DNA from 3 places in the Fictibacillus sp. B-59209 genome. Region 3 is predicted to be linked to each of the others. Evidence: riboswitches for the same ligand, from Rfam matches in the RefSeq annotation. Region 3 holds a riboswitch; each other region holds the start of a gene.
What was found. Region 3 has a riboswitch for S-adenosylmethionine ahead of mtnK (S-methyl-5-thioribose kinase). Riboswitches for the same ligand answer to the same signal wherever they lie in the genome.

Region 1 (2,269 bases), on a different contig from region 3:
CCAAACATCCCTTCCAATTTCGATTCATTCACCTGAAAATTTCATACTTGTCTTAAGTATAGTAGAAAGGGTGTTTATTGAACATAACAATTACTGGCCGCTTGGAACCGGACTGATGACCGCTAGTGCCTGCTCGAGATCATAGATAATATCATCAATCGTTTCAATGCCCACCGACAGCCTTACCATCTCAGGCGATACTCCTGCTCTAAGCTGCTCTTCCTCTGTCAGCTGCTGATGCGTAGTGCTTGCCGGATGGATGATTAATGATTTAGAATCACCGACATTCGCCAAGTGAGAGAATAACTTCACACTTTCAATGAGCTTTCTTCCTTCTTCTACCCCGCCTTTTACACCGAAAGTGAGGATGGCACCAGCACCTTTAGGCAAATATTTCTGCGCCAGCTCATTATACTTGTTATCTTCTAATCCAGGATAGTTCACCCAGTCCACAGCAGGATGTTCTTTTAAGTATTTCGCCACCTTCAGGGCATTTTCACTATGCCGTTCTACACGCAGGGCCAGCGTTTCAAGCCCTTGAATAAAGAGGAAGGAGTTAAACGGTGATACGCAAGAACCGAGGTCTCTGAGCAATTGGACACGCGCCTTGATAATATAAGCCAGCGGTCCGACTGCTTCCGTATAAACGACGCCATTATAGCTTTCATCCGGCTCCGTAAGTCCTGGGAATTTGCCGTTCGTCCAATCAAACTTACCGGAATCTATAATTAATCCTCCAATCGATGTGCCGTGTCCGCCAATGAATTTTGTAGCGGAATGAACGACAATGTCTGCTCCATACTCGATCGGACGGCAAAGATATGGTGTTGCAAACGTATTGTCTACGATAAGCGGAACCCCTGCTTCATGAGCAATTTCTGCAATGGCTGAGATATCTGCCACGTCAATTTTCGGATTCCCGATCGTCTCGATGTAAACCGCTTTTGTCTTTTCAGTAATGGCATCACGGAAGGATTGAAGGTTATCCACTTCTGCAAATTTAAAATTGATTCCGAGCTTCGGAAGTGTATTCGCAAACAAGTTATACGTTCCGCCATATAGAGAGCCAGACGCTACAATTTCGTCACCTGCTCCCGCTATGTTTAAAATGGAATACGTAATCGCCGCCTGGCCGGATGCAACCGCCAGCGCTCCAACACCGCCTTCTAGCTTTGCAATCGTCTGTTCAAACGCATCCTGTGTCGGATTCATGATTCGGCTGTAAATGTTCCCAAACTCTTTTAAACCAAAAAGGTTGGCTGCGTGCTCCGTACTGTTGAATTGATAAGACGTTGTCTGGTAAATAGGAACCGCTCTCGCGCCTGTTGTCGGATCTACTTTCTGTCCCTCGTGCAATGAAACCGTCTCAAAACCATATTCTCTTTCTTCACTCATGTTCAATCTCTCCTTCTAAAATGTAGTGGTTTAAACAGAGGCAAGGATCTGAGTAAAATGTTAGCCAACAAGAAAAGCTGAAGTGCCCTGCTAAGGTCCGAGAAGCGCTTGAGTTCTTCTCAAGCAACACGTTTTTTGTGTTGAGGGAGAAGAACGAAGATGACTAAGGATGAAAAGAAAGTCTTACTTTTCATCTATCAAGGACCTTAGCTGAAAACTCAAGTTCGTTTTCAGCATTGGGCACTGAAGCTGGACAATCAAAAAGACCTCTTCTAAAAGAAGAGGTCGCAGTTTTCACCGTCGGCTCTCATCTTTCAGAACATTTGCGTGTTCTGCTGAAATTAGCACCATGCATTTCTGCTGGTTGCCGGGTTTCATCGGGTCAGTCCCTCCACCTCTCTGGATAAGATACATCTGAATATTAAGTTATTTTGAATAATACTGAACTTTAATGTTGAAGTCAACCCTTTTTTTCACGATAAGGAAGTGGCAAAGTTTTTGGCACGCTCCCCCTGGCCGATGTTCGAAACTTTGCATTTTTTATTTTCTGCTGCAGTCAGCAATACCATATCGGTCTTCTGCCCTGCTCCAGTAAGAGAAAAAGTGTGGCCAGCGAGACGATGGAAAAAGAGATCACCCTCGAAGAGCTCTACCTGACGTCCTTCTTACGACAACAGAAGGAAAGAATAGAGGGCGGATGATCGTAAAAATCCAACAAAAAAATAAACCCTATTGGCGGATCAGCCAGTAGGGTTTATGCGTTTTTCTCTTCGGAAATCAAATATTTGCAATACGAGCCGCCTTTAGCAAGACATTCTGTGCGTTCCACATGGTCTGTACCGAGCATTCTCTGGAATAAAGAAAGCTCACATGA
Region 2 (2,269 bases), on a different contig from region 3:
GATTTCAAACCTGCTGGCACGTAAAAGGAAATATCTCCTGTCAGATTTTTAATACTTGGAAAGTCAAGGTGGTCGTAGTGGCCATGGGAGATGAGGACGAGATCGATCTCTGGCAGGTGGCTGATGGGAATTCCGGGATCAGTCAGCCGCTTTTGCAGCCCCATCTTTTTTGCCCAGACAGGATCGGTCAGAATATTGCATCCGCCCATCTGAATGAGAAAAGTAGAATGGCCGATCCATGTGATGGAATGATGCTGCCGGTTTTCTTTTAATCTGCTGATCTCCTTTTTCGGGCTTTGCGGAATCTGCTGAGCTAAATCTTTTTTGTTGCCGCGCCTTTCTCTTCTCCACCGCAGCAAATCTTTAAATGTATGTGTGTTTTGTATCCCGTCAAGGTTGGTATACTTATTCTTCATTATAGGAGTCCCCCTTTGATAAAAACTCAACCATTTTTTTCATTTGAAAAAGCTATTGAAATCTTCCAACAATTATTGTAAGGTATAGAGAATTAATTTTATAGCTATTTGGTTTCTTATCCAGAGAGGTTAAGGGAATGGCCCGTTGACACCTCAGCAACCTTCAGCTCTGCAGCTGAAAAGGTGCTAAGTCCAACAAGTTCGAATCGAACTTGGAAGATAAGAAGAATGACCTCGAACTTTCAAAGTCTTCTTCTTTAAGAAGGCTTTTTTTATTTTATTGGGCCGCTGGAAGATACCGAACTAACAGGAGGACCGCATAATGGGATTATTGAAAGATCTTGAAGACAAAATCTTGATTGCCGATGGGGCAATGGGAACACTTCTCTACTCGTATGGAACGGATTGCTGTTTTGAGCAGCTGAATCTGACGCACCCTGATCAGATTCAGTCCATCCACCAGGCTTACATACAGGCCGGTGCAGATGTCATTCAGACCAATACGTACAGCGCCAACTATATTAAACTGCAAAGATATGGATTGGAGGAGCAAGTCAAAGAGCTGAATAGTGCGGCTGTAAGACTTGCAAAAAAAGCAGCTGCCAATGAAGCGTATGTACTGGGAACCATCGGAGGAATCCGTGGAACGGGCCCAAGCTCACTTACGATTGAAGAAATAAAGAGAAGCTTTAGGGAACAGCTCTACTGTCTTCTGTTGGAAGGAGTGGATGGCCTTCTTCTTGAGACCTTTTACGATTTGGAAGAATTGGAAACCGTTCTTGAAATTGCACGCAGCCAGACCAGCATTCCGATCATCTCGCAGATTTCTTTGCAGGAAGTCGGTATTCTAAACGACAGAACACCCATCAATACAGCGATTAGACGCCTTGAAGATTTAGGAGCGGATGTCGTAGGGCTGAATTGCCGTCTTGGGCCCTTTCATATGATCAAGACACTTGAGGAAGTGGAAATTCCCAAGCATGCCTATCTTTCCTCTTATCCGAATGCAAGTCTTCCTTCCTATGTGGACGGAAAATTTCAGTATGAAGGAGATGCGGAGTATTTCAAGAACAGTGCTTCACTTTTCAGAAACCAAGGCATCCGCCTGCTCGGAGGCTGCTGCGGAACAACTCCTGCTCATATTGAGGCTTTCGCTGAAGAGCTTCATGGACTGAAGCCTGTTACCGAAAAGGAAGTCAGACAGCGCCCAGAGCCTATTGCCGTTGTTGAAACGAGGCAGAAACCTGGGATTTCCCTGCCTGATATTCTAAAAGAAAGGCGATCGGTCATCGTTGAGCTTGATCCTCCCCGCAAGCTTGATACCTCCCGTTTTTTTGAAGGAGCAAAGGCATTGAAAGAAGCCGGGGCAGATGCCATTACGCTTGCAGACAACTCGTTGGCATCACCAAGAATCTGCAATACCTCCCTATCTTCTTTGGCTAAGGCACGGACTGGAGTCCAGCCGATCGTTCATCTCGCTTGCCGAGACCGGAATATTATCGGTCTGCAGTCTCATCTCATGGGGCTGCATACACTCGGACTTCACGATATTTTGGCAATTACCGGGGATCCGGCAAAGGTAGGCGATTTTCCGGGAGCTTCAAGCGTCTATGATGTTACCTCCATAGAACTGATCAAAATGATCAAACAGTTTAACGAAGGGGTTTCACTTTCCGGAAAAGACTTGGGACAAAAAACGCAATTTACCGTCGGTGCCGCCTTTAATCCAAATGTGAAGTCACTGGAAAGAGCGGTTCAGAGGGCAGAGAAAAAAATAGAAAGCGGCGCCGACTACTTTATCAGCCAGCCGGTGTACTCTGAAGAGAAACTGCTGGAGTTCCACGAAGCTGTAA
Region 3 (2,269 bases):
GGGTTATGAGCAGCCTCCTGCAAAGCTGCCACAATATGCGGAGGAGTAGGCTGGTCAGGGTTTCCCTGGCCAAGGTTGATAATATCATGCCCTTTAGAAGCAGCAGCACTCACCTTGGCTACCAGCTTTGCAAAAAATTGTTCGGGCAGCCGCGATAAAGCTTCTGCTTGCTGAAATTGTTTCACGGTTACACATCCTGTCTTTCGTAATTTTCTTGAAATTCTAATCAATTATGTTATACGCTTAATTAAAATCTGTCAAAACGTTTTAATGGAGGATAGCATGAAACTTACTGTTGCAGCGATTCAAATGGATATTCAGCTTGGCAATCCCAAGGAAAATATTAAGAGGGCTTCAGAAAGAATTGAACAGGCAGCAATGAAAAAACCTGATGTGATTGTTCTTCCTGAACTGTGGACTACAGGCTATGATCTAGAAAGGTTAGATGAGATAGGAGATACAAACGGCGATGAGATCAAACGATTAATGAGCGGCCTTGCCAGCAAATACCAAGTGAACATTGTTGCAGGTTCCATCGCTAAGAAAACGGATGAAGGAATCTATAACACCATGTATGCCTTTAACCGAAAAGGTGAGCAGACCGGCGAATACAGTAAACTCCATCTGATCCGGCTAATGCAGGAAGAAAAATATATTGCTCCGGGCTCCCGCAAAGGAAATTTCATGCTGGAAAACGTTCCTGCTGCCGGTGTCATCTGCTATGATATCCGTTTCCCTGAATGGATTCGCGCCCATATTCTTGAAGGCGCCTCTATCCTGTTTGTTCCTGCCGAGTGGCCGGCGCAGCGGCTGAGCCACTGGCGGAACCTGCTAATAACAAGAGCCATTGAGAACCAATGCTACGTTGTGGCATGCAACCGGGTCGGCAGTGATAAGAACAACACTTTCGCAGGTCACACGATGGTCATTGATCCCTGGGGAGAAATTATTGCAGAGACAGACGGAGAAGAAGAGACCATTTTGTTTGCTGAGGTCGACACTGATCTTGTTGAAGAAGTAAGAAACAGAATCCCTGTGTTTGAAGACAGACGTCCAGAATTTTATTAAAAAAGATTTGACAGACAATGGATAAGATTGTATGATTGCCATTGTAAATTATTATTGCATTCTGTTTTTTCTAACAATTTTATATTTGTTGTCTCTTATCAAGAGCAGGTGGAGGGAATTTGGCCCGATGAAACCCAGCAACCGACCGTAATACCATTGTGAAATGGGGCGTCTATTACTAGAAGCCTGGAGATCCAGTATGGCACGGTGCTAATTCCAGCAAAACTTTGTTTTGCAAGATAAGAGGCGTGGAAACTATACATCCAGGCCTCTTTTCTTACAGAAAAGAGGCCTTTTTACATACAAAATATTCCGGAGGTAGTATAGATGGCAACAACCCTCAAACAATCTTACGAACGACTGAATGAACAAACCGTGGTGGAGCTGGCACAAAAACTCGAACTGTTATCTGATTATCAAAACATTAAAGTCAATGAGATTGGTGACGGTAATCTTAACCTTGTTTTTCGGCTAATCGAAGAAGATACAGGTAAATCCATTATCGTAAAGCAGGCACTTCCCTATGCCAAAGTCGTGGGAGAAAGCTGGCCGCTTACACTGGACAGGGCAAGGATTGAAAGCAGCTCTTTAATAAAATCAGCAGAATTTGCTCCTGAGCATGTTCCAGAAGTTTTTTATACAGACCAGGATCTCGCTCTCACTGTAATGGAAGACTTATCTTCTCACGTGATTCTGCGGAAAGGTCTGATCGAAGGGGTCAAATATCCTCATCTCGCACAGCACATCGGCACATTTATTGCCAAAAGCCTGTTCTATACGAGTGATTTTTACTTGCATCCTTTCGAGAAGAAAGAGCTTGTCCAGACGTTTACAAACCCTGAACTCTGCAAGATTACCGAAGACCTTGTATTTACTGACCCGTTTTATGACATCGACACCAACGATTTTCCTTCCGAGCTGAAGGAGGCCGTTTCCGAACTATGGAGTGATACTCTCCTCAAACAGAGAGCTGCCTCTCTAAAATATAAATTTTTGACGCGTGCAGAGGCTCTGTTGCATGGTGACCTCCATACCGGAAGTATTTTCGTTACCGAAACTTCTACAAAATTAATAGATTCCGAGTTTGCTTATTATGGGCCTCAAGGCTTTGATATCGCCCACTTTTTTGCCAATATTGCATTGAATCATGCCTCACAGTCCTTTCATATCTCTGACTCTCTTAGGCGCGAAGAATATCAGA

Region 1: it holds a riboswitch for S-adenosylmethionine, as region 3 does, so the genes downstream of both, P4361_RS02855 (homocysteine synthase) here and mtnK (S-methyl-5-thioribose kinase) in region 3, are expected to answer to the same signal.
Region 2: it holds a riboswitch for S-adenosylmethionine, as region 3 does, so the genes downstream of both, P4361_RS12400 (bifunctional homocysteine S-methyltransferase/methylenetetrahydrofolate reductase) here and mtnK (S-methyl-5-thioribose kinase) in region 3, are expected to answer to the same signal.

What each region holds. Positions count from the first base shown of each region.
Region 1 is NZ_JARMMC010000005.1:105,919-108,187, reverse strand. Features, by position in the region: gene P4361_RS02855 (homocysteine synthase) at 91-1,395, opposite strand; SAM riboswitch class I at 1,700-1,805, opposite strand; gene P4361_RS02850 (helix-turn-helix transcriptional regulator) at 2,150-2,269, opposite strand, start outside.
Region 2 is NZ_JARMMC010000017.1:28,388-30,656, reverse strand. Features, by position in the region: gene P4361_RS12405 (MBL fold metallo-hydrolase) at 1-416, opposite strand, end outside; SAM riboswitch class I at 530-642, shown strand; gene P4361_RS12400 (bifunctional homocysteine S-methyltransferase/methylenetetrahydrofolate reductase) at 739-2,269, shown strand, end outside.
Region 3 is NZ_JARMMC010000018.1:506,254-508,522, forward strand. Features, by position in the region: gene P4361_RS15435 (pyridoxal phosphate-dependent aminotransferase) at 1-185, opposite strand, end outside; gene P4361_RS15440 (carbon-nitrogen family hydrolase) at 271-1,068, shown strand; SAM riboswitch class I at 1,161-1,314, shown strand; gene mtnK (S-methyl-5-thioribose kinase) at 1,396-2,269, shown strand, end outside.